DNA from 3 places in the Bacillus cereus group sp. BfR-BA-01430 genome. Region 2 is predicted to be linked to each of the others. Evidence: riboswitches for the same ligand, from Rfam matches in the RefSeq annotation. Region 2 holds a riboswitch; each other region holds the start of a gene.

Region 1 (7,648 bases), on a different contig from region 2:
TCGAGATGTTTTATAAAACGGTTGACCAATTTCCAAATCGTATTGCATTATCTTCTAAAGAAGGTGCTTTAACTTATCAAGAATTGAATCAAAGAAGTAATCAAATAGCTCACATGTTAATACAAAATGGTGTGCAACCAGGAGATTATGTGGGGATTTTTATGAAACGCAGTATCGACACAGTGATAAGTATATTAGCTGTGTTGAAGGCTAATGCGGCATATGTTCCAATTGATCCAGATTATCCGCAAAGTAGAATTGAGTATATTATTCAAGATAGTAAAGCGAAAGTTATTTTAACAAAAGAAACAGAGATTACATCTAAAGGTATTCAAGCAATCTCAATCTATGACAGAGAGAATTATTTAGTTAATGATGTGAAGCTTCCTATAAATTGTGATGATATAGCATATATGATTTATACATCAGGATCGACAGGAAATCCAAAAGGAACAATGTTAGCTCATCGAGGTGTTGTCAATTTATGCACTTGGATGCAACGACAGTATGAATTAACAGAAGAGGATGTATTTGCACAGTTTCCTTCATTTAGCTTTGATGCTTCTGTATGGGAATTATTTGCTGCTTTATTTTGCGGAGGCACTTTATATGTATTATTAGAAGAAGAACGTTTATCAGTAGAAGCATTTGCAAATGCAATACATAGAGTAAAAGCAACTTCTATTTTAGCGTTAGCGACAGTTTTTGTAAGACAAGTAGCAACCTATTTAGAAGATGAAGAGATATATAAGCTGAATTCATTGAAACGGATTGCGATTGGCGGAGAGATGTTACCGATCGAGGTAATTAAATTGTGGAGAGAAAGAATTGGAACAGATATTCAAATTCATAATGTATACGGGCCGACAGAGTGTACAGTCGTAACAACAACTTATCCGATTCCGAGTCAATTGAATGAGAATATTGTAAGTGTTCCAATTGGTAAGCCGTGTGCGAATTATCGAATTATGATATTGGATGAGAATATGAGGCTTTGTCCAATTGGTGTACCTGGCGAACTGCATATAGAGTCAGTAGGACTAGCAAAAGGATATTTTAATAAACCGGAAAAAACAGCAGAAGCATTTGTTCCAAATCCATTTAATCCTGATGTTAATATATATAAAACTGGAGATATCGTTAGACTCTTAGAAGATGGGAATATTGAATTTTTACATAGAAAAGATGATCAAGTGAAAATTAGAGGACATCGTATTGAGTTAGGAGAAATTCAAAATCAAATTTCTCAAAATCATAATGTAAAAGAAAATATTGTGTTTGCTAAGAAAAGTAAAGAAGGAAGTCAATATTTGATTGCTTTTTATACAACTTTAACGAAAAAAGACATACCAGAACTCATTTACAAATTACAAGAGCAGTTACCAGATTATATGATTCCGTCTAAGTTAATTTATATTGATGAACTACCACTTACACCAAATAAGAAAATAGATGTTAAGAAACTAGGACAACTAGAAGAAGCGTATGAGCCGACTCGTCTACAAGAATATGTGGCACCATCTACTGAAGCGGAGAAGATCATCGCACAGGCTTGGGCAGAAGTATTAGGAGTTTCCAAAATTGGTGTACATGATGATTTCTTTACTATTGGTGGGCATTCATTAAAAGTATTACGTATTTTAACATTGTTAAAAGAAGATTTTCCGCATTTAACAATTCAAGACTTCTTTAAGGAAAAGACGGTATATAAGTTAGCGCGAATACAAAGGGAGTTAACCCTAGAAGAAAATGTATTTCATGAATATAAATGGATACATGAACCAGAGGCGATTCAGTATACGGAAGGAATAACGGATAACCGGATTTCAAATGTCTTTTTAACAGGAGCAACAGGTTATTTAGGGTCACATATCCTATATGAATTATTACAGCAAACTTCAGCTCATATTTATTGTTTAGTAAGACCTAAAAGAGATGTAGAGCAAAGAATTATTGAAACTGTAACAGGCTATTTTCATGATATTCCAAATGAAGCTCTGGCACGTATAACAGCTGTTCCTGGTGACCTTGGTGAAGAATACTTTGGGCTTAGTAAGGAAGAGTTTATAGCGATACGTTCTAAAGTTGATGCAGTCATTCACTGCGGGGCGGACGTAAGACATTTTGGTGATGTAAAGCAATTTGAAAATGTAAATATTCAAGGGACAAAGCGCATGCTTGCATTAGCCGATGAAGGAGCAGCATTCCACTTTATTTCTACGATTAGTGTTCCAATCGATTTAGCAGTAGAACAATGGGATACGTATAAAAAACGCGGTGATTTTGAGTATAATGTAGAGCTAGAGAATGTATATTCCAATAGTAAACTACAGGCAGAAAATCTTGTTCGTGAAGCAATGAGTCGTGGCATGAGAGGGAATATTTATCGTGCTGGCAATTTAGCATGTCATTCCGAAACGGGAGTATTTCAACAAAATATTGAAGGAAATGCATTTTATCGTCTCATTAAAACAATGTTATTAATTGGACAAGCGCCAAACGTGAAGTGGAAAGTAGACTTTGCTCCAATTGATTTTGCAAGTAAATCGATTGTGACTTATATGCAAGATCCTCAAATTATAGGTGAAACATTGCATATTTGTCATCCAGATCCGATTGATTTTGTACATTTTGTACAGTTAATTATAGAATGTGGGCATCATTTAGAAGTTGTTCCGCTTTCGCAATATGTAGATTCAGGGTTACAGTTAGCGAAAGAGGATGAGGAGATAGCAGAATTGATTGCTTCACAAGTAGCTGGCGATGGAGCGCAGCAGTCTGAAATTGTAATAGGTACAAAACGAACAAATGAATGGATAAAGAAAAAGCAAATTGCAGTGCCAGTCATTGACAAACAGTTTATTCAGAAGCTATTAGTACATGGAAAACAAGTGGGGTATTTTCCACACATAGAAAAATAGCAGACAAAATGTACCATGCTTTTGTTTGTTCAATAAAATAAATCATGCTACAATGAAAACGAATTAAGGACCGGGGAGCCAAGTGGCTGAGAGGATGTAAAGGAACATCGACCCTCAACCTGATCTGGATAATGCCAGCGTAGGGAGTTGCTTAAGGGAATGTAGCATATGTTATTTTATAATAACTTGCATACAAGGCTTTCCTACGTCATAGTAGGAAAGCCTTTTCTTTTTTTAAAACATATTATTTTGCAAAGGGGATTTTAGCATGTCACAACAAGTTACAATTTCATTTTCAGTGGTACCACAAGCAAAAACAAAAGATTTATATGCGGTTGTGGATAAGGCAATTGAAGTTGTCCAACAATCAGGCGTTCGTTACGAAGTAGGCGCGATGGAAACAACGATGGAAGGAGATTTAGATGAACTTCTTGATATCATAAAACGTGCACAACAAGCTTGTGTAGATGCTGGAGCAGAAGAAGTGATTACTTCTATTAAAATCCACTATCGTCCAAGTACAGGTGTAACAATTGATGAAAAAGTATGGAAGTATCGTGATGAATATGACAAAACAGAAGCGATCTAATTTCGCAATTACAACGATTTGGCTGATTCTTCTCATTGCGATATGGGAAGGATCTGTTTCATTATTTCACATTGAACCATGGATATTGCCAAAGCCCTCTACAATCGTACAAGAATTAATTGGCATGAAAGAGCTATTACTTCCAAATATAACAAAGACGTTGCAAGAAGTGATAAGCGGTTTGTTTTTTGCAATTCTACTTGGAACAAGTATTGCTATTATTATGGATGTTATCCCGATTTTTCGTCTTCTTATGAATCCGTTACTTGTCATTTCACAAACTATTCCAATTGTTGTGCTTGCACCTTTATTTATCATTTGGTTTGGATATGGAATGCTACCAAAGGTGATGGTTGTTATTCTCGTTTGTTTCTTTCCCATTGCCCTTAGTATTTTAGAAGGGTTTCAAACAGTAGATAAAAATATGCTCAAATTATTACAAACAATGCGTGCATCAAAATGGCAAATGTATCAAAAAGTAAAATTTCCTGCTGTGCTTCCATATTTTTTCTCAGGGTTAAAAATTGCTGTTACATATAGTGTGATGGGGGCAATTATTGGTGAATGGCTTGGTGCAAGCGAAGGATTAGGGGTTATGTTAACCCGTGCAACAAAGTCATTTTTAACTGCTCGTGTATTTGGTATAGCGGCTATGATTGTAATCGTCACGTTATTTTTATATTCTATCGTAGAATTTATGGCAAGAATAACAGCACCATGGATATATAGAAAGGAAGACAAAAAATGAAAAAGAGCTTAAAAGTCATGTTAGCAACACTGCTTGCAGTAAGTGTTGTCGGCTGTAATACAGCGAAGAAAGAAGATAGTGGTGACAAAGAGAAAAAAGTAAAAGTTGTTTTAGATTGGTTTCCGAATACAAACCATACTGGTTTATATGTAGCAAAAACAAAAGATTATTATAAGAAACAAGGTTTAGATGTAGAAATGATACAGCCTGGTGATAATGTATCAGCAGAGCAAATGATTGCTTCTGGAAAAGCTGATTTTGGTGTGAGCTATCAAGAAAATGTTACATCGGCACGTGTGGAAGGGATTCCAGTTGTATCAATTGGAGCAATTATACAACATAACACATCGGCATTTGCCTCTTTAAAAAAAGATAATATTACTTCACCAAAAGATTTTGAAGGAAAGCGTTATGGAGGATGGGGAGCACCAGCAGAAGAAGCAACTTTAAAAACCATTATGGATAAACATCAAGCAGACTTTAGTAAAGTAGAAAAAATTGTGCTTGGACAAACAGACTTCTTCAAATCAATTGGTCGTGATGCTGATTTTGAATGGATTTATTATGGCTGGGATGGAATTGAAGCGAAACGTAAAGGAAAAGAATTAAATACAATAATGGTAAAAGATTTAGATCCAGCACTAGATTTTTATAGCCCTGTTCTTATTACAAGTGAAAAGAACATAAAGCAAAATAAAGATGTTGTGAAAAAGTTTATGAGTGCAACAGCAGAAGGATATCATTTTGCAATTCAGGAACCAAAACAAGCAGCTGATATTTTAATTAAGAATGTTCCAGATATTAATAAAGAGTTAGTGCAAGAAAGTCAAAAGTGGTTAAGTACAAAATATCAAGATGATGCAAAAGCGTGGGGAGTACAGAAGGAAGAGGTTTGGACAAATTACATGAATTTCTTATACGATAATAAGGTAATCAAAAAGAAAATTGATGTAAAAGATGCCTTTACAAATGAATTCCTTCCAAGTGAAAAATGAGTGGATTACGAATAAAAGATGTTGTGAAAGCATTCGATGGTAAAAATGTATTAGAGAATATTCATGCTTCTATACAAGAAGGCGAATTTGTATCATTTGTAGGCCCGAGCGGTTGTGGGAAAAGTACATTGCTTAATATGATCGCAAGTATTGAAGATACGACGAGCGGTGAGATTATGTATCATGATGAGCTTGTACAAACACAAGACTGTGTAAGTTATATGCCGCAGCAAGATTTATTGCTTCCGTGGCGTTCAGCTTTACAAAATATTGTGTTGCCATTAGAAATTGAGGGGAAGAAGTCCAAGAAAGAGCGTTTAGCAGAGGGGATGGAAGCATTAAAACAATTTGGGTTGTTTGAATATGCAGATCACTATCCCGACTCATTATCTGGAGGAATGAGGCAGCGGATTAGCTTTCTTCGTACGTATTTATGTGAGAAACCTGTTATGCTACTTGATGAACCGTTCGGAAAGTTAGATGCCTTTACAAAAATGGAAGTGCATCGCTGGCTTTTAGATTCTTGGCATCAAGAGAAACAAACAATTGTAATGGTAACGCACGACTTAGATGAAGCGATACTATTATCTGATCGTGTATTCATCTTATCGCAAAGACCAGCAACTATTGTAGGTGAAGTGCACGTTCATTTACCTCGTCCGCGAACAATGGATATGTTAACATCTGTTGAATTAAAAGAAGATAAAACAGAAATTTTAAAGATATTAGCTCCGTATATGAAGAAATAAAGAAAGCCTCTGAATGTGAGATGTTCAGAGGCTTGTTATTTTTTAGAGAAATAGAAGCTCGACAAAAGAAAAACATTCACATTTATAGTGAATGCCTTTTCCCTGTGATTAACATAATTTTGGAGAACTCTTACATGAGAATTATATGAAGAAGCACGCTTATGGTGCGCATATAAGCGTGCTTTTTCTATCATATTGTCTATTTTATAACTATTTATAGATGCCTTTCCCTAACAGGCTACTATCTTTGTTTATATGTATAGATAGCTTAAATTGGAACAACGATTGTCCCTATAACTACAGGATAATGTGGTGAATAAAGAAAAACAAGAGATTTAAAAGGAAATTCATGTAAACTTCAATTTAACTTCATATAAACTTCATATTGGAAACTGAATATAAGGATAATTTGTTTCTTGAGAAGGAAAGCGTCTCCATGCTAAATGAAAGGAATCTGGGAGAGGAATTATTACATAAAGTGAAACTTTAATCAGTGGGAGTTTTACTGCCCTAAAATAGCGGAATACAATAAGGTGAGAACGTATGAAGACAGGATCTGTTTTGAAATAGATTTATAATGAGACAGAGAACACGGTAAATATACGAATAACTTCAACTGATTAGAGTGAATAACAATCCGAGGAAAGGCATTACGAAAATAAGAATCCCCCATCAGGGATTCTTAGAAAGATAGATGGGGGAGTTCAATAAATAGAAAGTAAGTTCAAACTAATTCATTTGTATAACTGGATTTAACATATTTGCTACAGTGCCTGTTCCGGCACCACCAATTGTAACAGAGCCACCCGGAGGAATTTCACTATTCCAGCCAGCATTTGTTATGACATAATGATCATTTTCTTTACGAATAAGTTTCGAGTCCCAAAATTGTGTTAAATTTCCGTTATAATCAAATTCTAAATTCCAATTTTTAATAGGTGTTGTCCCTGTATTTTTAACGGTAATAGAGAAATTATAACCATTACCCCAATTAGAAGTAACTGTAAATTTCACATTCTCAGCATCATCTGGGGGCGAAGTATTGCTGTCATCTGTTTTAACAGTAATAGAAGAAGGCTGTGATTGGTTTCCAGCAGCATCTTTTGCAATGATAGAGAAAACATATTCTGTGTTTGGTGCTAAATTTTTAATTGTCATGTTATTTGTTGTTGTTGTCCATTTCTCCTTTTCAGAACGAACTTCATATTCGGTAACACCGACATTATCAGTAGATGCTGTCCAATTTAGTTGTACGAAGTTGGCATTTTTGTTGGTCACAACAATATTTTTTACAGTTGTTGGGGGTTCGTTATCCTTTTGCTGAATAGGTCCTCCTAATAGTTCCGTGACTAATGTATCAAGTAACTTTGGACCATTACAGTCATACTTTGAGCTCTTACGACAATCTCCACTTAATTCCCAAAACATTGCCCCGCCTAAATCTTTTGCTTTTATATAATCTGTTTTATGTTTCATAGATTCATTGTCGTCATAGCTAATAAATGTTCCTGTATTTTCGTTATATAAGTATGGCACTTTAGCGTTGTCATTCCAGTAACGAACAAAGCCATTTTTGTTTACATAGTTTGCTGCTAGGTCACCATAATCATATATTCCTGTATCACCGGTAGAATAATCATCCCAAG
Region 2 (7,648 bases):
CATGTCACATAGACCTGATGCTTTTGCTAGTTTTGCAATACGAACCGCTTCTTCAGCTGTTTTTGCCCCTGCTGTATTTGGAAGTAATGTGTAGTTTTTTACATCAATTTTTTCTAATAAGTTCGGTTGCAGTGCATCAAATATATCCATTCGGCGCACTGCAAATGTTAAAATTTCCGCTTCTGATACTTCGATTGCTTTTCTTTGCACATCATAATCAGAAAATTTTCCTGTTCCTAATAAAAGTCTAGATTTGAATGTGAATGGTCCAATTTTTAACATAATCAACCGCCTCCTACGAAAGTTACAATCTCAATTTGATCACCATCAAAAACGGAAGTGTCTTGATGGTCTTCTTTTTGCAAAATATCCTTATTGCGTTCCACCACAACAATCTTTGTATCCAACTCTAAGTGAGTAAGCAATTCCGCTACCGTTTTAATATGTTCTGGCACCTCTACTTGCCTACCATTAATTTTCAAATACAAACTTCCATCCCCCTTCTAAACTGACTTTGAAAGCAATGAATCTAACAAATGATTATTTTGTTTTCCTTCTATGATATCGGCCATATATTGACCAGAAATAGGACTCAATAAAATACCGTTTCGGTAATGACCTGCACAAGCACATAACCCTTTTATTTCCTCATGCTCTCCCATATAAGGAACGTCATGATTTGATTGCGGCCGCAGCCCTGCCCATGCGGTTTCCCACTCCGCATCTTTTAAAGCTGGTAAAATGGAATAAGCACGTTCTAATATCGAAGTGATACTTTTTGGTTGTACAGATTTGTTACATGTATGAGGTTCCATTGTTGCTCCCATTACATAGCGACCTCCGCGTTTTGGCGCGATGTAAAATCTTTCTTGAAAAATCGGAGCCCTTATTAATGGCTTATAGCTTTTTACTGCGACTACTTCCCCTTTTACAGGATAAGTACCCCAATCTCTATGAAAATATTGAAGTAGTTTTGTACTCCATGAACCACCTGCAATAACTACTTTTTCACATGAAATAAAGCCTTCGCTCGTAACAATTCCGGATACTCTATTTTTTTCAATTTGAATATCAAATACTTCTGTCTGTTCATATATATCAGCACCAGAAATGGCCGCAGATTGTGCGAGCGCTTTCGTTAGTTCTGGCGCAATAACATGACCATCTTTTGGATAATAGACAGCACCGATAATAGAAGAAGAAAGAAACGGTTCCTTTTGGCGAAGCTCATCTCCTGTTATATAATAAGATTCCTCACCTGTTTCTTGTTGCCAGTGCATGATATTTCGTATTCTCGTTTTCTCCTCTTCATTTTGAGCAATCCGATATATCCCTTTCTCTTCATATCCAATATCAATTCCCGTTTTTTCTCGTAAAGCCTTTGCAAGTTGCGGAAATATTGCACGGCTCTCTCTAGCAAGTTCAAAAAGCGGATCGTATGCATCCCATTCCGCCTGTACTCCAAGGAGTCCCGCCGCTGCTTTTGATGCTTCCGAAGCAACTCTTTGCTTCTCAACAATTGCAACTTCGCAACCTCTTTCTGCTAGAAAATGTGCAACTGAACTACCAATTACACCACCGCCAATAATGGCTACATCATACTTCTTACTCATGATTTCCCGCCCACTTTCTTATGATTTCCTTATACAATCTTGCTTTCTCGTATGGATTACGATCGCTTACAATTCCAGACATAACTGCAATACCACTCACACCAGATTTAAGAACTTCTGTTGTATTTTCAAGTGTTATTCCTCCAATAGCTGTAATCGGTATTGTTAACCGCCTTGCCATATCTGAAATTTCTTCTAGTCCTCTTGCAGGGACACCTTTCTTACAGCTCGTTGGGAATACATGACCATAAACAAGCGAATCCGCTCCATGTTTGAACGCTACGATTGCTTCTTCTAAAGAATGCACAGAATAACCAACATGCAAATAAGAAAATTTCTCTTTCACAGATTTCACATCTGCGCTGCGGTATCCTAATTGTACGCGCGGAATATTTAATAAAATTGCAATATCAATTCGGTCATTGATTACAAGTTTAGATGCGGGAAAGCCTCTTTTTAAGAGACCTTCCACACCTTCATACAACTCTTTCGTACTTTTCTCACGTTCACGAATATGCAAATAATCAATCTCACTCTCCATTTGCATCGCTACATTCGTTAGCTCTTCAAATGTCATTTGACCATTTGAAATGACATGAAGTTCATTTTCCATACACATTCGCCTACTTTAAAATGTTTTCAAATAATTCATTAGCAGGAACAAGCTCTTTTGTCATTCCTTTTTCTTTCAACCACTTATTTTGTTTTTCCCATGACTCTTTTGAATCTGATAAAAATGGCTCATCTTTTGTTTCCATTTTTTCTAATAAAATTTTCATGCTCTCCTTCTCAACTTCAGGGACGAGTGGGAAGTTTTCTTTTTCTTGATGATCTAATAAAATGTTAAGAGCCTCATCTGGATTTTTTTTCATAAATTCATATCCCTTTTTCGTACCGCGTAAGAAAGCCTGTAGAGCTTCTTTATCCTTTTTCAACGTTTTCTCTCCTGTGACAAACACAAGTTCATGATAATTTGGCACGCCGTAGTCAGCTGGATTAAAGTACGCTGGCTCGTGACCTTGATGACGCATGACAGGAACTTCATGGTTAATGTATGCCCCTGTGACAGCATCTACTTTTTTCGTAATTAATGCTGGTACTAAATCAAATCCTACATCGACTACTTTTACATCGCTCAGATTCCCACCATCTTCTTTTACCATTGCTTTTAAATACGCTTCACTTAAAGGTGTTCCAGAATAACCAACTGTTTTTCCCACTAAATCTTTTGGTGATTGAATACCTGCTGACTTTAATGAAACAATATGGTTTAACGGTGAGCGAACAACCGCCCCAATTGATTTCACAGGAATTTGTTCATTTGCCTTTGCAATAATTACATCTGGTTGATAGTATAAGCCCACTGTCACTTTTCCTGTTGCTGGTAATGTTAAAGGATCAGTTGGATTAGAAGGGAATTTTATATTTACTTTTACACCTTCTTCTTTAAAATACCCCTTATCGATTGCTGCATAGATAAAACTATGCACCGCATTTGGATACCAATCGAGCATCACCGTAACTTCTTTCTCCTTTTTTTGCTTATCTGACGCTGAATCAGTAGAACATCCTGCAATCATTGCAATGAATAAAGTAAACACAAAGATGTATTTGAATAATTTCATGAATGTTTCCTCCAACTAATAAATTTCTTTTCGAATATAGAAACAAGTAGGACAAACAAAATAGCAAGTAATGATAAAAGGACAATTGGCGCAAAGACTCCCGCCCCATCTAACTGCGTCATCATTCGCTTACTAAAGTAGCCTAAGCCAGCTTGCGCTCCAAGCCACTCACCAATTGCTGCACCGATAACGCTAAGCGGAACAGCAATCTTAAGCGCTGAGAAAAAATAAGGAAGTGCAGATGGCAACTTTAATTTTAAAAAAATATCTTTTTTCGTTGCGCCGTATGTAACTAACAGCTCTTCCCAATCCTTTTTCGTACTGCGCAATCCATCGTACATATTGACCGCAATTGGGAAAAAGGTAATTAAAACCGTCACAACAACTTTGCTCCAAATAGAATATCCAAACCATAAAACAAATAATGGGGCCAAAGCGGTAATCGGTATTGTTTGTGAGGCAACGAGTAACGGATAAAAAGCTCTTTCCATCCATTTACTCGCATTCATTGCCATTGCAAGCCCAACACCAAGGACAATAGAAATTGCAACACCGATAAAAACGACATACAACGTTGCTGGTAAATGAACCGTAAAGAGTATGTCACGCAGCGCCCACATTTTCGCTATAATTGCAGTCGGTGCTGGTAAAATATACATTTCATCTACAATTCTAGCTCCCACTTCCCAGCTTACAAGCAATATGCCACTTAATATACATGCAGGCAGTAGCTCTCTCATTTTCTTCATATAAGCACCTGCCCTTTTAACATACTAAGTAGTTCATCCTTTAACGCTAGTACCTCTGGTCTGTGTAGGTCTTTTCTTGTCCGTTCTTTCCCAAGTGGGACAACACGCTCTGTTAACGTTGTAATCGGCTGCGTTGTCACAATGAGGATTCGATTCGAAAGAAACAGCGCCTCCTCTACATCATGTGTAATAAATAAAATTGTTTTTTTCCACTGTTTCCATTGTTCAAACAACCATTCTTGCAATGTTGCCTTTGTTAATGCATCCAGCGCACTAAACGGTTCATCTAACAATAAAATATCTCCACCTGTTAGTAATGTTCGAATAAACGATACTCGTTGCCGCATTCCTCCCGACAAGTCTTTCGGGTACTTTTGCTCGTATCCTTGTAATCCAAATTGCTCTAAAAGTTCTTTCGCTCTTCTTTCAGCTTCTGTTTTCTTAATTCCTTGACATTCTAAAGGAAGGGCTGCATTTTCAATAATCGTTCTCCATGGCAAGAGCATATCTTTTTGTGGCATATATCCTACAGGATGACTCTTTGTTTCCATCAGTTGAATTGTTCCAGCCGCTGCATCTTCTAATCCTGTAATTAAGCGAAATAATGTACTTTTGCCACAGCCACTCGGCCCGATGATGCTAACAAATTCTTTTTCCTTTATGGAAGCATCTAAGTCCTTTATAATAGGCTTTTCATCATAATGAAAGGAAACATTATGAAACTGTAGTATGCTCTTTGTCTTCAAAACCCCACATCTCCTTGCGATATGCCATATCCCAGAATAAATATTCAAAGCGGCTGGAATATAGGAAAATCTCTTCTAAGCGGGATAATTCTTGTTCTGTTTTTCCTTCAGCTAGTTCGTTTAATAAATCGATTAACCAAATGCAAAGATTCCCATACTCTTCTGAGCTATACCCTTGAATCCATTCCCCAAAGAACTCATGATCTCTTGCTCCTGGAATATCATTTAAACGTTTTCCAATTTCCCAATAACTCCACATACACGGAAGCAGCGCTGCAATAAGCTCAGCCAATGTACCATTTTGCGATACTGACATCATATAGTTTGTGTACGCTAAGTTTTTAGCTGATGGCTTCGCTGCTTCTATCTCTTCTATAGAAATTCCAAGACGCTTTGCATACTGTTTATGAATTGTCATTTCTCCATTTAAAATGCCATCGATTTGTTCCGCAAATTTTGCCATCACTTGTGGATTCGTTGCTTTTACAACACCAATTGCATAAATTTTTGCATAATCTAGCAAATATAAATAATCTTGTATGATGTAATATTGGAACTTATCCTTTTCTAACGTGCCATCTCCCATCCCCGTTACAAAAGGATGATTATGACTTTTTTCCCAAACAGGCTGCACTGCTTCAAATAATCTGTCACAAAATTTCATATATATTTCCCCTTCCTTTATATCTTTTTATCCAAATAAAAAACCACTCCTATATAAGAAGTGGCTACAGCAAATAAAAATATACATATGCATTGCTCCACTTCCCTTCGCTAGTATTACCTAGATCAGGTCCATAAGGGTTAAGGTTCATTCCTCTCTCAGCCTATCAAGCACCCCTAGTGGTATCTGTTATGAAATTATAAAATAAAAAAGCCCCGTTTCCATGCGCAAAGAAACGGGGACTTATACTTTCGTCCAAATTGCTTCCCTACGCTAGCATAACCTAGATCAGGTAATAAAAGGATCAAAGACTTACGGCCTTACTCTCAGTTGGCAACACCAACTCTCCTAGCACAATATAAAATTACCATTGTCAGTATAACACCGTCATCAAGCTTCAGCAACTATTTTAATTTTCTTAATGATCTACTTCATATACTGTTGCTAGAAACATAAATCAGTTGAGGTTCTCCATCCCTGTTATTATTCTCCTCTTTTTTGATTTCACATGGCATCGCACAATTTTCTCATTAAAAAGCAAACTTCCATACACTTAACATTATTTTTCTATTGATTTCATATTACATTTATGTGAATAAGCCCCACTCGATTCTATCTTTATACTATAATAAAAGGTACAGTATTACATCTAGAGGAGGCCTTGATTATATGAACTTGAGAGCTACAGCTTTAACAGCAACTACTGTCGCAATTGCTTCCTTACTTCCTTCTGTAACAGAAGTAGATACGCAGACAGCTGCTGCACAGCAAACATCAAAAGCAAAGACTGGCTATGTGAAAGTAGAAAAAGCAGACTTATATCCAACTACAAATGTTAACAATGATTCAATCGGTAGCATCCCCTATAACACCCCTGTTACCATTCTTGAAACAGTTCACGACTGGTATAAAGTAAATATTCATAATCAGATCGGTTACATAAAAAAAGATGCTATTACATTTACAAAATCTAGTAAGCGAAACGAGCAATATATTGTACATGCAAATGCGTTAAATGTTCGTTCTGAACCGAATACAGAATCTTCTATTCTTGACGTATTACCGAATGGTAAGTTCGTTGCAGTTCAAGGAACAGAAGGAAATTGGTATAAAATTTTTCACAACGGCCAAATTGGATATGTACAAAAAGATTTTGTATCTAGCGGTTCAAAACCTTTAGTAAAAGGAATTACCGTACAAAACACACCTACCTATACCGTTGCTACTCCAAAACTGAACGTACGTAGTAATGCAGGAACGAATAGTACGATCATCGGCTCTTTACAAAACGGTACACAAGTTCAGGTTGTAGAAACAGTCGGAACTTGGTATAAAATTCGCTTCGGCACAGCGTATGGCTATGTAGCCAAACATTATATCATCCAAAATCAAGCGCAAAGCAAAAAGACAAATCCTTCTATCCCAGCTGTTTTTAAATTTCCGACACAAGGAAAAATTAGTTCAACGTTTGATATGCGCTGGGAACAAATGCACTATGGAGTAGATATTGCTGCACAAGGGAATGTTTCTATTCATGCAGCTGCTTCAGGAAAAGTTGTGAAGTCTTATTATTCAGCGAGTTATGGTAATGTTGTTTTCGTTGCTCATCGGATCAATGGAAAATTGTATACAACCGTTTATGCTCATATGAAAGATCGCGCTGTAAAGATCGGAGACACAGTACAAGTTGGACAACTATTAGGTCATATGGGAAATACAGGACATTCCTTTGGACAACATCTTCATTTTGAATTACATAATGGAGAATGGAATTTTGAAAAAACGAATGCAGTTGATCCACTGCCATATTTAGTTAGGTAAATACTATGCCACGCAATATCCCATTCATGATTGAATCTATAGCCTTCTTTGGCTTAATTTGTTGTTTAATTATTTATAATACAAGCATTGTATTTTTATCTATTATTATTACTTTTGTTATTTTAGAAATTATGATGGAAGCATTTCAAATTCGTCTGAAACAAAAAATTGCTCATATTTACGTTATACTTTTTCTTTTAAGTGCTTTTATAACAAACGTAGTAAGTGGTGGCTTTTATCTATCTTCCATATTCCCTGTGTTCTTCTTAGGAGTCTTACTGGTTGTGTCCCAATATATTAATGTTCCTGATAAACAAAAGAAACAAGAAAAACAAAAGCAGCAAGGAATCTAGAAAGAGGAGACAACTCACTTTCTTTGATGTATAAGAAAATACAGGCTGCTAGTTCATACTACTAAGCAAAAAGGATC
Region 3 (7,648 bases), on a different contig from region 2:
ACGTTTCGTGTGTACTTACGTTTAAAATGGTAGATGTAAAGTCTCGCCACTCATGACTTCCATATAGTTTATATACAATTTCTTCCTCATTTATTTTGGATATAATAGGTACAAATTGATTGTTATAAATTTCTTCTATTGATAAACTAACATATGTATGTGATGGATTTATAATCTCCCAGCTTCGTTTACGAAATCCTATCTTTTCTAACAAACTAAAAATGGCTCTTACTATATGTTCCTTCTCTATTTCTTCTCCGTCTAATCGTTCGATAAATTGCGAAAGGCGATTTGTTCTTGCAAATGCTTCTCGAATCACTTGTTTCGGATCGATTTTTTCACGACCATTACACTTTTCAATTTCTATTAAAGACAACGATGTTTGAAATGATTGCGTTGGTATAGAAGATATTGCTCGGATCACACTTTGGATACAATCTTCTTTATACCTATGGCAATAATCCATTCGATATGGGTGCTGCTTAATAATTTTTGGATTATACATGACGATGTTCAGTATAATTTGCGGTTTAGAATGTAATATATAGGAATAATCTGTCCTCTTCTCTAAAATTAGTTCTTCTTCAAATAATATTTTTTCTATTTCTATAAGTTTTTGAGAAGACCATAGTTCTAATGTAATCTCTTCCATTCCTTTTGGTGTATAAAGTGGAAATAACTCATCATTCTGATTTATAGTTATATTTTTACATAGCGGGATACGTGTACAATGAGGAAATCGCTGATGAAATGCTTGTAAGAGTACTTCCTTTTCTCTTCTACTTATCCCCCGTTTTATTTTTGTACCAGGAACCTTAAAGATATTTTCATCATATATAACAAGTGCTCGTACCCTTTTCCCTTTTATATATTTTTTTGGATTCGTCATAATCTTAACTAAATGTAACTGTTTCTTAAGCATAAAAACATTCTGTAATTCCCGATAAGCTCTGGACCAATTCACTCCAAATCGCGCGTCTTCTATTTTGAGTGTAACAAACTGATCCTTTTCATTATGGCAGTTAGAGACTAGTACAGTTCCTTTTCTTTTTTTCATAATCATATAATTTTCATATTGATTTGCTGTTTGATAAAAACGCCTTTTACCAATAGAAACTTTAAGTAAAAACATATTTTCAATACCACGAGTGATAAGCTCAAACCGATATACATAAGAAAAATATTCCTTTGTTTTTTTATCCTGAATAGGCTCAGACATCGCTTCACATCTATTTTGTTCTCGAAGCGGGTAAAAAGGAACTTCTTCATATTGTTTTATAGTTAGATGCAATGCATGTTCGCAAAACAACTGTGAAATTAATGCTGGTACCCATATATAAAATGTTTTTTTATCATGTAGTAACGACAACTGTGAAATCGCACTAGGTTGCCATTCTAATAAAACTTCTCCAGGCATTTCGGTCGGTTTCCAGTTATGAATATACGCATACCATTGACGACAAATATATTCTAGCTGTTCAGAGCTGAGAGGTTTTAAAGATATAATCCATGGACTATCTTCTGCTAACTTATATGGATCATGCTCAATGAATAAAATATCAGAAAACATGATATACAATCTTTTATTTAGAAGCTTAAATTTTTTTATTAATTCGTATGGTCTATTGTGTTCTAATAACAGACTTGACCAATGTTTTGGCCATTGCACATAAAATACTGTTCGCTCAAAAAGTGGATCTATTACATCTTTAAAGGCTAACAACTGTAGCGTTTCCATAAAATGAATACTTCCTCTCTTTATTCGTTATTTTACATGAAATCCAAAATCAATAGACTGTTAAAATTTGAAACAAAATACAAATTCCACCTCCTTTTTATTTTTATTATACCATCATCAAAATCCATTTTTTGTTAAAAAATAGTAAAAAGAGAGAGGAGGGTTCTACCTCCTCTTTATCTTTCCTCTTTCTCTTTTTAATTGTATAATTTTTTCATAATATATTACGAAAAATGGAGAAATAAAACGAACATCTACCGGGTTACTATTTTTTCTTTAACAGGCCATTTTTCTAACGTATAAGCCATCTCCCAGAACGAATATTCATATTGACTACTAATGATAAAATGCTGTTTCATTCGCTTACGATCCGACTCTGTTACTGTTTCCGCAATTTGATCTAATCGCATAATTTGTTCTTCTACTAATGTGCGGAACCAATCAGAACCATATGCTGAAATCCATTCTTGGTAAATCGGTTCCTCTGGTTTACATTCTTTTAGACGTTCACCAATTTCATAATACAACCAATAACACGGTAAAATGGCCGCAATAATATCACCTAAATGTCCTTCATAAGCAGCGCGATACATATGGGATGTATATGCATAAGCCGTTGGTGCTGGAATAAAGGCTGCTTTTTCTTCTTCAGTGATTCCTAATTTTTTCGCAAAATTTTCATGCAGTGATAATTCTGCTTCATATGTATTTTGTGCATGATGCGCCATGCGAGCTGTCGTTTCCAATTCAATTGCCTTCGCCGCCCCTAATGTTTGTACTCTAGCAAAGTGACTCAAATAGTAGGAATCTTGTAAAACATAGTAACGAAAGCTAGCTAAATCTAATGTTCCCTCACCTAGTTCTTTAATAAATGGATGCTCAAAACTCGCTTGCCAAATCGGAGCAACTTCTTGACGTAATAACTGTGAAAATGACATTTGTATCCCTCCTCATATATACTACACTTAGCTAACATCTAACGAAAAAATAGAAATGTACAAAATAAAAACCACTTCCTTATAGGTAAAGAAAGTGGCCTAGATATATAAATATCATATTTTGTCACTTCCACTTCCCTACGCTGGTACGAACCAGATCAGGTACTAAGAGTCTTAAAGATAAACTTTAATCTCAGCCAATATCGGCACCCCTAGTGGATAGATGATAACTATGTAGTTTTGATAATCATCATAACATAATTTAGAGGGTTGTCAATTATCCAAACTTATATAGTATATTAATATGAAAAATGAGTCATTTTTTTAGCAATTCCATTACATCATTACTGTGCGGCTAACCCAATAGGTGAGAATAATACATAGGCACCTAGCATGAATATAATAAGAAAGATTGAAAATACCTTTGCATATTTCCATGGCTTTAAATCAACTTTATTAGCATCGAAAAGTTCAAAATCTGTTTCTCTCGGTTTTAATTTTCCGACAATTAACATCATAATTACACATGCCGGGAATAATACACTAAGAATATATAAAAAATTAATGGATCCTAAAAACACTTTTGAGAGCGCATACAAAACAATATGAAAGACTAAAGCAATTTTCGGAGCATTTGCAGGTACTTTTTTACTAAAAAATCCTACGACAACAGCTGCGATAATTGGTACATTGTAAAAGCCAAACATTTCTTGTAAGTAGTTATATAATCCAGAAGGTGCATATAAAATAAATGGTGATACGATAACCGCAATGAGACCGAGTGTAATCGCAAAAATACGCCCTACTTTTACTAACTCTTTCTCGCTTGCTTCTTTCTTGAAAATTGGTTTATAAAAATCAAGTGTGAATAAAGTGATAGAACTATTTAATGCACCGTTAAATGAACTTAAAATAGCACCGAACAATACAGCAGCAAAAAATCCTGATAATGCGACAGGTAAAATCTTAATTACTAACATCGGATAAGCCATATCAGCATTTTTTAATTGATTGCCAAATAAATGAAACGCAATGATTCCTGGAAGCACTAAATATAATGCTCCAAATACTTTAAATAATCCTGCAAACAATACTCCTTTTTGTCCTTCTGCTAAATTTTTTGCCCCTAGTGTACGTTGAACAATAGCTTGATTGGTACACCAATAAAATAAGTTATTAAACAATAGCCCCATAAAAATTGTTGTCCAAGGTATAGAATCTTGTGAATCTCCAATTGCATTTAATTTTTCCGGATGGGAATGTAATAAAAGATTTACACCATCCATAATATTCCCTTTTCCAAGTGCAAGGAGCCCAAGAATTGGAATTAAGCATCCTCCAATAATTAAACCAATTCCATTTAGCGTATCCGAAATAGCACATGCACGTAGGCCGCCAAATACAACATAGGCAATACCAGTCATACCAATGATGAGTGCAATCACCATAATCGTTGTAAAATTACTAAGCCCAAATAGTTGTGAAATATTAAAGATGCTATCAAGTACTAGTGCACCGGAATACAATACAGTTGGTAAATAAGCGATGGCATAACCTAATAAAAATAGAATGGAAATAATTTGTCTTGTTCGTAAATCGTAGCGTTGCTCTAGAAAATCCGGGATTGTTGTAATTCCACTTTTTAAGTAACGAGGTAAAAAGACAAATGCCATAAAAATGAGCGCTAGCGGAGCGGTTACCTCCCAAGCCATGACGACCATTGAAGTTGCATAGCTTTGTCCATTTAGTCCTACCATTTGTTCTGTTGATAAGTTTGTTAATACAAGTGATCCTGCGATAACGATACCAGTCAAACTTCTACCACCTAAAAAATAACCATCTGAACTATCTAAATCAATATGTCTTGTCTTATACCAAGAAAACCAGGCAATGAAAATCGTATATACTAAAAATGTAATGATTGTTACAAATGCCATGGAGCAATAAACCCCTTTCAAATGATATCTATTTCTCTAAAAGGGAGTAGAGTGCCCTCTTGCTCTTTATTTTGTATCATAAAAGCCCTCTACCTACCCCATCTTATAATCTAGAAATGTATTACGAATGAATTTTATCTATTTGAAAGTTCTGAACATTGATAAGTTCACCTGTTTCAAATGATTCTTTACATGCATATCCAAGCACTGTTGATTTTACTCCATCTTGTACCGTAATTGTTGGCTTACGTTTTTCGATAATGCATTGAATAAACTCTTCTACTTCACTTAAATATGCTTGTTCAAAACGTTCTAAAAATCCCTCTGAACATTCGCGAACTGCACCTGTTTGATCAAAAACAGTCACGGCATTTTTTTCTGGAACTGTTCCAACGCGAAGCGATCCTTTTGTACCGATAATTTCCGTTTCAATATGATAACCATGCATGCAGTTTCGACCTGCGACAAAAATACCCATTGTATCATTTTCAAATTTTATTAGTGCCGCTCCAGTATCCGCATCGTTAAATTCCTTAAATTCAGAACAAGCAAATGCTCCTCCAATCGCCCACACTTGTTTTGCCTCTGATTCTAAATACCACCTTGCTAAGTCTAAATCATGAATGGCCATATCTAAAAATAAGCCCCCGCTATAATTACTCTTTGCGAATTTCACAAAACTATCAAGAGCTTTTGTCGGATCTATACCATAGCACCGTACTAAAACTGGCTTACCGATTACGCCTTCTTCAATTTTTCTCTTTGCATACATATAAGATTTATCAAAGCGTCTCATAAATCCAAGCATGAATACTTGATCCGGATGCTTTTGTACTACCTTTTCTACATGAAGAGCCTCTTCTAAATATAGTCCCAGTGGCTTTTCACTAAAAACATGGAATCCTGCTTCTAATGCTTTTTCGATCTGTTCGCAATGAAAACCAGATGGCGAAGCAATAAAAATTGCATCTAATTCTTTATTTCGCAGCATTTCATCATAATCTGTATAACCATATGGTATGCCCCATTCTTCCTGCGCTTGTTTTACTTCCTCTTCAATTACACTACATACCGCTGTTAATTCACAGTTACGAATATGAAATGCAAGATTTTCTGCATGTTTTTTCCCAAGTCTCCCTAACCCAACAATACCAACCTTTACACGTTTCATGAAAAACACCTACCTATTTTGTTTTTGCCAAAAATTACAAATTCCATTTATGTATGTTCGCGCCTTTACTGCATATTCAAATGGATTTGCTTTTTCTGGATCTTGTTCTGCCTCTACTAATAGCCATCCTGTATAATGCTGTTCAGCTAATTTCTTAAATATCGGTTCAAAGTTAATACTGCCATCACCTGGAACTGTAAATACTCCCTCTTTCACTCCTTGTAAAAAGCTTAATTTATTTTGTTTTACTCTCTCTGCAATATTTGAGCGCACATCTTTTAAATGTACATGTTTGATGCGATCCATGTACTTTTCTAATATATATATTGGATCCTCACCAGAAAAAAAGAGATGACCAGTGTCATAGAGTAAATGAACAACATTTGGATTTGTTAAAGACATCAATTTTTCAATTTCCGCAGTTGTCTGTACTCCCGTTCCCATATGATGATGATAAACAAGATAAAGTCCGTGCTCTTGAGCTAATTTCCCTAAAACGTCTAAACCTTCCGCAAGTTTTCGCCAACTTTCCTCATCAAAAATCGGTTTCTTTTCAAAAAGAGGTGTATCCATCAGCCCTTGAATACTATGTCCTTGTTCTGACACAACAACGACTTTCGCTCCCATTTGTTGCAAGAAATCGCAATGTTCCATAAATGGATCCACCGTTTCATTTAGCGGTTTTGTTGTTAAATAAGCGCTAAACCATGCACTTGCTATTTCCATCTTTCTTAGTGACAACGCTTTCTTTAAAATGGCTACATCTCTTGGATATTTATTGCCAACTTCAGTACCAGTAAAACCAGCTAATGCCATTTCACTAATACATTGTTCAAATGTATTTTCTTTTCCTAATTCAGGCATATCATCATTGGTCCACCCAATCGGTGCAATGCCAAGTTTTACAGTTCCTTCTTTAAACATCTTGTCCAGCTCCTTTTTCCCTTTAGAAAAGGCAATGAAACGAATTGCTTCATTGCCTTCTATTAAAATAAGAAAGGCATTTTAATATTGTCTTGCTTGTTTTAAATGGCCCATTCGATCTTCATAAGCAGCTTGAATTTTCTTATTTTCAGTCATCTCAGCAACACCAACGTTCCACCAAGAGTCATAGCCATTTGTCATCGTTTTAGGTAATACTTTTATATCAATTAGTGTCGAGATTGTTTGTTTTTTCGAATCTTCTAGAGCAGCTACTAATTCTTCTATCGTTATTACGCGATATGTTTTCACACCATAACCAGCTGCACTTTGGGCAAAATCTATTTTCATAAATCTTCCTGCTGGCGTTCCAACTTCATTTTCTCTATGACGAAACTCTGTACCGAAGCTTCCCATACCATTTGACATTTGAAGATTGTTAATGCATCCAAATCCAGCATTATCAAATAAAAGAACATTTAATTTTTTACCTTCTTGTATGCTAGTTACAAGTTCTGAATGAAGCATTAAATAACTTCCATCCCCAACCATCGCATATACTTCTTTATTTGGTTCAGCCATTTTAACACCGAGCGCTCCAGAAATTTCGTATCCCATACAAGAATATCCATATTCCATATGGTACGTATTTGGCTTTTTACTCATCCACATGCGCTGCAAGTCACCAGGAAGACTTCCTGCTGCGCCAATAATAATAGCATCCTCATCAAGTAATCTATTGATTTCCCCAATTACTTTCGTTTGTGTGAGGCAAGAGCCCACTGTTTCATAAAATTCTGGTAGTGCTTCGTCTAGATGGCCTTTAATTTCTGGTTGAAACCCATCTTCTTTATAATCGGTTTGATAAAGTCTCTTTAACTCTTGATCCCATAACTCTTTCACCGCATGAATTTCATCTATGTAACTAGATTGATATTCTTTA

Evidence for each region. A riboswitch is a leader RNA that binds a small molecule or an ion and turns the genes downstream of it on or off. The one in region 2 is predicted to bind thiamine pyrophosphate.
Region 1: another riboswitch for thiamine pyrophosphate. It lies ahead of MR058_RS12900 (MTH1187 family thiamine-binding protein); the one in region 2 lies ahead of tenA (thiaminase II).
Region 3: another riboswitch for thiamine pyrophosphate. It lies ahead of tenA (thiaminase II); the one in region 2 lies ahead of tenA (thiaminase II).

The regions. Positions count from the first base shown of each region.
Region 1 covers NZ_JAKUEW010000006.1:114,014-121,661, forward strand. Annotated here, with positions in the region: gene MR058_RS12895 (non-ribosomal peptide synthetase family protein) at 1-2,921, shown strand, start outside; TPP riboswitch at 2,983-3,084, shown strand; gene MR058_RS12900 (MTH1187 family thiamine-binding protein) at 3,190-3,510, shown strand; gene MR058_RS12905 (ABC transporter permease) at 3,482-4,258, shown strand; gene MR058_RS12910 (ABC transporter substrate-binding protein) at 4,255-5,253, shown strand; gene MR058_RS12915 (ABC transporter ATP-binding protein) at 5,250-6,002, shown strand; gene MR058_RS12920 (glycosyl hydrolase family 18 protein) at 6,732-7,648, opposite strand, start outside.
Region 2 covers NZ_JAKUEW010000001.1:4,335-11,982, reverse strand. Annotated here, with positions in the region: gene MR058_RS00170 (thiazole synthase) at 1-282, opposite strand, end outside; gene thiS (sulfur carrier protein ThiS) at 285-488, opposite strand; gene thiO (glycine oxidase ThiO) at 504-1,613, opposite strand; gene tenI (thiazole tautomerase TenI) at 1,606-2,226, opposite strand; gene MR058_RS00150 (ABC transporter substrate-binding protein) at 2,237-3,238, opposite strand; gene MR058_RS00145 (ABC transporter permease) at 3,235-3,987, opposite strand; gene MR058_RS00140 (ABC transporter ATP-binding protein) at 3,984-4,733, opposite strand; gene tenA (thiaminase II) at 4,702-5,397, opposite strand; TPP riboswitch at 5,483-5,585, opposite strand; TPP riboswitch at 5,646-5,757, opposite strand; gene MR058_RS00130 (SH3 domain-containing protein) at 6,067-7,218, shown strand; gene MR058_RS00125 (hypothetical protein) at 7,224-7,571, shown strand.
Region 3 covers NZ_JAKUEW010000002.1:289,165-296,812, forward strand. Annotated here, with positions in the region: gene MR058_RS05920 (pPIWI_RE module domain-containing protein) at 1-1,738, opposite strand, end outside; gene tenA (thiaminase II) at 1,993-2,676, opposite strand; TPP riboswitch at 2,795-2,900, opposite strand; gene MR058_RS05930 (solute:sodium symporter family transporter) at 3,021-4,613, opposite strand; gene MR058_RS05935 (Gfo/Idh/MocA family oxidoreductase) at 4,735-5,784, opposite strand; gene iolE (myo-inosose-2 dehydratase) at 5,794-6,708, opposite strand; gene iolD (3D-(3,5/4)-trihydroxycyclohexane-1,2-dione acylhydrolase (decyclizing)) at 6,790-7,648, opposite strand, start outside.